Regions from separate parts of the Paenibacillus sp. JNUCC 34 genome, predicted to be linked through region 2. Evidence: predicted binding sites of a transcription regulator. Region 2 holds the regulator's gene; the other holds the start of a gene.
What was found. The regulator NrdR, encoded in region 2, represses ribonucleotide reductase genes. The targets are predictions, from matches to a motif close to AACACNATATATNGTGTT.
Positions count from the first base shown of each region.

Region 1 (4,220 bases), 200 kb from region 2:
ATCACGGGAAGTAGCAACATGGCTGCCATGACCGCCTTGTCCCTGGCCACCCAACTGCTCGGCAGGAGCCATCGTAGCAGCTACCGGAGCTGGATCATGTCCATGATCATCATGGATTCCGCTTGCCACATGGGTCTCCAATGCTTTTGCGACTGCATCCGCAATAGATTCCACACGGTTCGCGCCGAAGCCGATAGCCCCTGATCCGCCAATGCCTTTGAGATGCTTGATCAGCAGCTCCACCTTGTTACCATGGTCTCCGTAACGCAGGAACAAGGAGCAGACACGACCCAAAGCTTCAGCCATAGCGAACACATCCGAACCCGCTTTACCCACGTTCAGGAAGATTTCTCCCGGTGTGCCGTTCAAATCGTTGATCGTGATATACGCCATACCGAACGGCGTATTGATCTTGTAAGTCGCACCACGCAGTATTTGTGGACGACTCTTGTACTGCTTATCCAAACCGCTCTTGCTGGAAACAGCAGGTGCTGCCACAGTGCTTGCGGACTCATTCACCTGTACAACACTTTCTGGTACAGTAACAGGAGCTTCTGCTTTCTCTTCTTTTTTCTCCGTCTGTAGCACTTGAACATCACGGCTGCCGTCACGATAGATCGTTACACCTTTACAGCCCAAATCGAAGGCCAGCTCATACAGACGTTCCGTCTCTTCCACGGTGAAATCAGCCGGGCAGTTCGCCGTCTTCGAAATCGAGCTGTCCACCCAGCGCTGAATAACAGCTTGTGCACGAATATGATCCTCAGCGGATAGATCCATCGCCGTTACGAAGTAATCCGGCAGATTCTCGCCTGGATGGCTGTCGAGCCAATCCTGTGCAATCGGTACGAACTGCTCATCGAAGCCAAGACGGCTTTGACGGAAGTATTTAAAGGCGAAGTACGGTTCGATACCAGTAGATGTGCCAACCATTGTACCTGTGCTGCCTGTCGGCGCTTGAGTGATCACCGTTACGTTACGCGAGCCTTTCGAGCGCACCGCTTCTTCTACCTCTGGGAACGTTTCGGACATATTTTTCATAAATCCGCTTTGCAGGTAAAGCTCTGCATCGAACGCTTGGAAGGATCCCTTCTCTTCAGCGATATCCGCAGATGCCAGGTATGCTTCACGAGCGATAAACCCGTACAGTTTATCCAGGAATTCCAGCGATTCCGGACTTCCGTAACGGATATTCAGCTTGATCATAAGCTCTGCAAGACCCATTGTACCCAATCCTACGCGGCGTTCTTTTTTCTGATTAGCTTCATTTTCCGGGAAATGATACGGAGTGGTATCGATAACGTTATCCAGGAAACGAACCGAGTAACGAGTCGTTGTCGCCAGTTCATCCCAAGCCACATCATGATTTTCTTCATCATAAAACTTGGACAGATTCATCGCAGACAGATTGCACACACCCCAGCCTGGAAGCCCCTGCTCACCACATGGGTTCGTGCAGATGATCGGGTTGAAATACCAGCTGTTGGACATCTGATTGTAGTATTCCATGAACACTACGCCAGGCTCAGCCGATTTCCACGCGGACTCAATGATCGTATGCCAGATATCACGTGCCCTCACCGTTTTGTAAGTGATGACTTTACGGCCTGCTTTTTTCCACTTGTCCAAATCGCCATCCCAGATTTCATCATAATCCGGATCAGAAGTATCCGGGAATACGAGATCCCAATCCAAATCTTCCTTCACGGCCTTCATGAAATCATTGCTCACGCATACCGACAAGTTGGCATTGGTCACCTGACCCATCGTCTGCTTCACAGTGATGAAATCCATCACATCCGGATGCCAGTCGTTCATCATCAGCATGAGCGCGCCACGTCTGCTACCACCCTGCTCAATGAGTCCGGTTGTATAACTGAACAATCCACCCCAGGATACAGCACCGCTAGAAGATCCATTAACACCTTTAACAATCGAACGACGAGGACGGAGGGATGACAAGTTAATACCAACACCGCCACCGCGAGCCATAATTTCTGTCATCTCAGACAGTGTTTCCATGATGCCGCCACGGCTGTCCTTCGGCGAAGGAATAACATAACAGTTGAACAGTGTCAGTTCGTCGCTTGCTCCCGCTCCTGCTGCAATACGTCCGCCCGGAACCAACTTCCAGTCATCAAGAATATGACGGAATTTAGCCTTCCACTCTTCCTGCAGTTCTGGCGTTGCTTCTGCCGATGCCATTGCAGCTGCCAAGCGGTCCCACATTTCCTCAGGTGTCTTCTCAATCGTCAGCGTCAGCTTTTCCACATCGGTCTCCACCAGCTCACCCTTACGGGTCTTCACTGTGACTACCCGGCCATCACGCTTCACAATCTCTCCAACTTCCTTGGTCGGGAACTTAGGATCATCTTTGGTAAGAACCAGAACCATATCGCCCACCTTGGCGTTATGGGAATTCGCGTCCTTCCACGCATACCTGTCCAAAAAGATCTTCTCACTTAAACCTTCCAGCCGCTGATTTTGCATCGTACTCAAGAGCAACTACCTCCTATATAAACAATAAATTCTATAAATCTGCGTTTAAGCCGCTATAAGTCCGGTCTATTACAACTTAACCCTATATGTATACCGGTTAAACGAGAAAACATAAGGTTTCACACCACATATTGTGGGCGAGATTCATTATACTACACTACATATGGTAAAACTATGCCTAAGATGTGAAATTTAAGGCTTGTACACCTTTCTGGAGGGCCCAGCCTTCCTTTTTCTTATTCTCTCTCCTTTTTTCGCCCATCTGTCTATGAAAAGAACTTGAAAAATCGCCAAATGTAGCATCCGTGCGACCTCACGGGTATTTTGGAACACGGTAAATATTCGGAAGGTTATGAAGTCTTCTTTTTTCGTCCATACTACACATACACCGTTGTCTGAAATCGACATCTAGGAGGAGATTTTGTGAACTACCAACCACCCGGTAGCCCGGGTTCTTTTAAGGATCCGCGTCTCCCTGTCCCACTCCATGTGGACCGCTCCTGGCTTGAAGATTTAGAGACCCGTCTCGACAAAGGCGGGCCATGGGGAGATTGGAGCCTGTCGCGGCTGGCTGTGCAGGGAGAACAATCCCGTCTGGTTACAAGCTTCGAAGAACTGCAGTGCTTGAAGCATATCGGCAGCCTTTCCCCGCTTCCGCATCAGACGGATACGGCGCGACGCGTGCTGTTCGAAATGTCCGGCAGAGCGATTTTGGCCGATGAGGTTGGCCTGGGAAAAACGATTGAAGCCGGTCTTATTTTAAAAGAATATATCGTACGCGGGCTAGTCTCCAAAGTGCTGATTCTAGTCCCCGCTTCACTTGTGTTGCAGTGGGTTCGTGAACTCAACTCCAAATTCGGCATTCCGGCAATCGCGCAAAAAAAAGCCTACTCCTGGGGCAACGATATCGTTGTTGCATCCATGGACACGGCCAAGCGCGATCCGCATCAGGAAATCCTATTAAATGAAGAGTATGACATGCTCATCATCGATGAAGCGCACAAACTGAAGAACAAGAAAACATCCAACTATCAATTCATACAGAAGCTGCGGAAAAAATACTGCCTTCTCCTTACCGCAACTCCCGTACAGAACGATCTCAGCGAGCTCTTCAATCTCATCACGCTGCTGAAGCCGGGACAGTTGGGACGACAAGGCGATTTCTCGGCCAACTTCGTTGTAGATAAACGCATGCCGAAGAACCAGGACCAGCTCAAGAACGAGCTGTCCAAGGTCATGATCCGCAACCGCCGGGGCGAAGGACCCGTGAAATTCACCAAACGGACCGTACGCAATGTCGGTCTCGAGCTTTCACCCGAAGAACAGTCATTATACGACGGGGTCACATCTTTCGTCAAAGATCAGTATCAGGCATCCGGGGGAAATTTAAGCAGTATGCTCTCACTGGTCACCCTTCAGCGTGAGGTGTGCAGCAGCCGAGATGCGGTCTTTGTCACGCTCGTCAACTTATCTAAGAAAATGCCCGAGGACTCCCCGCTGCGCGATAAAGTATGGGAGCTTGTCCACCTGATCAAAGCAATCAAGGCCAACACCAAAGCCGAAAAAGCCATTGAGCTGATCAAGCAAATGAACGAGAAAGTGATCGTCTTTACCGAATACCGGGCTACCCAGGAGTATCTGCTCAACTATTTCCGGGATCACGGTCTCGTGTCCGTTCCATACCGTGGAGGAATGAACCGCGGCAAGAAGGACTGGATGAT
Region 1 covers NZ_CM177770.1:1,693,694-1,697,913, reverse strand. Annotated here, with positions in the region: gene AC2TF5_RS07810 (adenosylcobalamin-dependent ribonucleoside-diphosphate reductase) at 1-2,490, opposite strand, end outside; gene AC2TF5_RS07805 (DEAD/DEAH box helicase) at 2,923-4,220, shown strand, end outside.
Region 1: the regulator NrdR is predicted to act here: its motif matches at 2,620-2,637, upstream of AC2TF5_RS07810 (adenosylcobalamin-dependent ribonucleoside-diphosphate reductase).

Region 2 (4,220 bases):
AGGGATATGGGTGCTCAGTCTTATTTTTTCACCTGTACTGCTGGCTATGGCACTAAGCCTTGACGGCTTTGGAGCCGGGATTACATACGGGCTGCGTAAAACGAAAATCCCACTGTTGTCGGTGCTCATTATTTCGCTGTGCTCGGGTCTTGTGCTCTGTATCTCAATGCAGGCTGGGGCATTGCTGCAGCGCGTTTTCTCCCCATCGATTGCTTCGATGATCGGAGCGGTCATTCTTATTGCGCTTGGATGCTGGTCCTTTATTCAGCAGATTAGGTCCAGACCAGATCGTGCAGGCGATGCAGAACCGATGCCACTTAAGGCAAGCACAGCAGGTCTTACGGCTCTAGCTGATAGTGCTGGTTCACAACCCCAAACGGCTGTGTTCTCTCTGGAAATCCGCAAGCTGGGACTTGTTATTCAGATTTTGCGAAGTCCTACACGTGCGGATATGGACGACTCCGGTATCATTTCATCATGGGAGGCCATGTGGCTTGGGATTGCACTATCCCTGGACGCTTTTGGTGCCGGACTTGGCGCAGCTATGCTCGGATTTTCACCCTTATTGACATCAGGGGTGGTTGCACTGTTTAGCGGAGTGTTTCTCATTCTCGGTATGAAAACCGGGTTTCGGGTTGCTTCCAAAGGTCGTATGAGATTTATCTCATACGCGCCAGCGTTTTTATTAATCTTCATGGGTATAATGAAGTTGTTATGAGGTGAATTCATGAATATCGGTTTAACCGGGGGAATTGCAACAGGCAAAAGCACCGTGTCCTCCATGCTGATCCGGAAGGGAGCACTTCTCGTGGATGCAGATGTCATCGCCAGGGAGGTAATGCTCCCGGGCCATCCGGTTTTGGCAGAGGTGGCCGCGTACTTTGGACAAGATGTGATACAAGCGGACGGGCAGCTGGATCGGAAGAAGCTTGGCGAAATCATTTTTAATGATGACAAAAAGCGGCTGGCGCTGAATGGAATTACTCATCCTGCAATACGCAATGAGATACGGAAGCAGATGGCTGATTATGAAGCTGCCTATCCTGATCGACTGGTCGTGGTGGATATTCCGCTTTTGTACGAGTCAGAACTGCAGTCACTTTTTGATAAGGTCATAGTTGTTTATGTACCGAGAGAGAAACAGCTTCGTCGTCTGATAGACCGTGATGCGATTACGGAAGAGCGGGCGGAGGCCAGACTGAATAGCCAGATGGATATTGAACAGAAGAAGAACATGGCGGATTACGTGATCGATAACAGCGGAACACCGGCAGAGACGAGCCGGCAGGTGGACGAGCTGTGGAACTGGTTGTACGGATTATGAGCTGGTTCCGTAAAAAACGTGTGCTGTTGGTTCTGCTGGTCTCTTTTGTGGCGGTACTCTTCATGAATAACATCTGGATGACATGGTTATATCCGATTTATTATAAAGACCAAATTCGCGAGCATGCTGTTCACTACGAAGTCGATCCGTTTCTGGTCGCATCCATTATCCGGGTAGAAACCAACTACAAACCGGGTAAGGAGTCTAAAAAAGGGGCTCTCGGGATCATGCAGCTCATGCCAGATACGGCCAATTGGGCAATGGAAATGGCCAAGCTACCGACTGTGACACTGGATAGAGTCAAGCATGAAGCGGATGCCAATATCCAGCTCGGAACCTGGTACATTAAGAAGCTACACGAAGAAATGGACGGTAATCCGATTGCTGTTATTGCAGCGTATAACGCAGGGCAGGGAAATGTCCGTAACTGGATAAAGAAGGGAATGTGGGACGGGACATATGAAGACGTCAAGAACATTCCGATAGGGGAAACCCGTCACTATGTACAAAGAGTCATTTATTATTATAATCAATATACCGATGTGTATGATACGTTCTAAAACGGGCAGAACAATAAAAAGAGCATTGGACAGGCTTGAGAACCAAGCCTGTCTAACACTCTTTGAATGAAGAATTAATTATTGACCGGAATATTGACCAGCCAATTGTTGCTCGGCCAGGGTTACCAGACGTTTGGTAATGTATCCCCCGATCGAACCGTTCTCGTAGGAAGTCATGTTACCTTGGTAACCGTCTTGTGGAATGCTGATGCCAAGCTCTTGAGCAACCTCATATTTCATTTGCTCCAGGGCACCAGTTGCACGAGGTACTACCAGGTTGTTGCTGCTTCTGTTGTTACCGCCTTGTCCCATATCTGTTCACCTCCTTGAGTTGGTAAAAGTATTATGTCTCGGAACTGCAATCTTCATAACAATCAATTGCAGTCCAGTTTATGGAAATTAGATTGGAAGCCATGCGATTAGTTCATACAAAGGAAGTGATGTAGCTTTATGAAATGCCCATACTGCAGTTACGCCGGAACGAAGGTGCTTGATTCCCGTCCAGCTAATGAGAATAAATCTATCCGCCGCCGCAGAGAATGCGAGCAGTGCAGCCGCCGTTTCACAACGTTTGAGATGATTGAGGAGACCCCGCTCATGGTCATTAAGAAGGACGGCAGTCGGGAGGAATTCAGTCGGGAGAAAGTACTTCGCGGCTTAATACGGGCTTGTGAGAAACGCCCTGTATCTGCCGACCAGCTGGATATGATCGTCTCTGAGGTGGAGAGTGCACTTCGTAAAACAGCCGCTGCCGAGGTAGAGAGCCGTCAGATTGGCGAGCTTCTGATGGAACAGCTATATCCTGTAGATGAGGTAGCCTATGTTCGCTTCGCTTCGGTGTACCGGCACTTTAAAGACATCAACATGTTTATGAAAGAATTGAAAAATCTGCTGTCTAAAGATTCACTGCCGGACTCAAACATCTGATCGGCATGTGTATAGCAGGTAGAGGAAGTCCTCATGGAATTGAGGGCTTTTTTCCTCCAGGTAGGGTAAGGAAGTTGCGTAACGTGCAGTAAAGATAGGGCTTTGAAGGGTGCGTAATCGTGATCTATTGAATCAAATTTGTTGTTGCAAGTAGTACAATGCTGTGATATATTATTAAGGTACTATTTTTGAAAATAAGTTACTTACTAAGGGGCCTTAGCTCAGCTGGGAGAGCGCATCGCTGGCAGCGATGAGGTCAGGGGTTCGATCCCCCTAGGCTCCATAATTAAAGAAACCGCCAAACACAAGGATTTCCGGGTGTTTGGCGGTTTTTTGTTTAATCAAATTACATCCCCTTTGTTTCACTCATGTGAAATGGATAAGAATATACGGTTAACAGTTTCTTCTCGCGCTATCTACCGGGATGAGACAGTCAGAAATACTTGGTCTCCGCTTCATTTCTTTATGGGGCACTTTAGGAGCCTGGGTTACTCTGATGTCAGAGTTAAAAAATGTTAAAATAGTTGATTTTTATAAAAAATCGTTGATTAATGGTATTTATTATTTTACCATACATGATGTAAAATAGATATTGTACCAGGATTTGTTACATACACACAAAAGAAGGATGTTATCACGCCATCATCTAATAAGTTAATGAAAGGTTGGTTTGAGTGAATGTAGATATTGGGTTATCCATATTTTTATGTACGATTCTTTGTTATTCTTCGATAGCTAAAGTAATTAGTTATAAAGACTTTAAAAAAACGATTAGTCAACTTGGTTATCCTTTATTTCTAGCATGGCTAGTAATAGGTTTAGAAATGGTAAGCGCATTGATGCTGCTGTTCGATCCAACGCGTTCTATTGGAGAAATTATTGCCTTACTATTATTTCTCTCTTTTTATATCGTAACGGGAATGGCAATGAGAAAGAAGTTGAAGGTCGTTTGTAATTGTTTTGGTAAGTCAACGGAAGAGGAATTAGGTTGGAGTACGATGATTAAGATAACGCCGTTATTCCTTGCATCACTTATTAGTTGCATTTTACAATCTTCTGTTCAACTAGTAACGATCAATCCAATTCAATGGATTAGCATTGCAGGAATGACAGTTGGCATACTTAGTATGTACTCACTTTGGACAAACCGTGGTTTGATCATAGAAAAGGACTAGTAAAATGAGTTTATTCCTTATTCCTTATTCCTTATTCCTAAAGGGTAAGTTGAAAGCAGCAGTTTGATAGCCAAGGCATATGCCTTTGACTATAAATAGACCTACAAGAAAGGAGGTTTTCATAATGGCTTGCACAACTACAACTTCATGTGGCGAAAAATGTGGACATTATCCATTTGAGCAATTTATTGAGACTAAAAAAGAAGTATGCGTAGTGAATGGGAAGAACGAAAT
Region 2 covers NZ_CM177770.1:1,492,765-1,496,984, forward strand. Annotated here, with positions in the region: gene ytaF (sporulation membrane protein YtaF) at 11-718, shown strand; gene coaE (dephospho-CoA kinase) at 728-1,324, shown strand; gene AC2TF5_RS06795 (lytic transglycosylase domain-containing protein) at 1,321-1,884, shown strand; gene AC2TF5_RS06800 (alpha/beta-type small acid-soluble spore protein) at 1,963-2,196, opposite strand; gene nrdR (transcriptional regulator NrdR) at 2,335-2,811, shown strand; tRNA gene AC2TF5_RS06810 (tRNA-Ala) at 3,022-3,094, shown strand; gene AC2TF5_RS06815 (MauE/DoxX family redox-associated membrane protein) at 3,486-3,986, shown strand.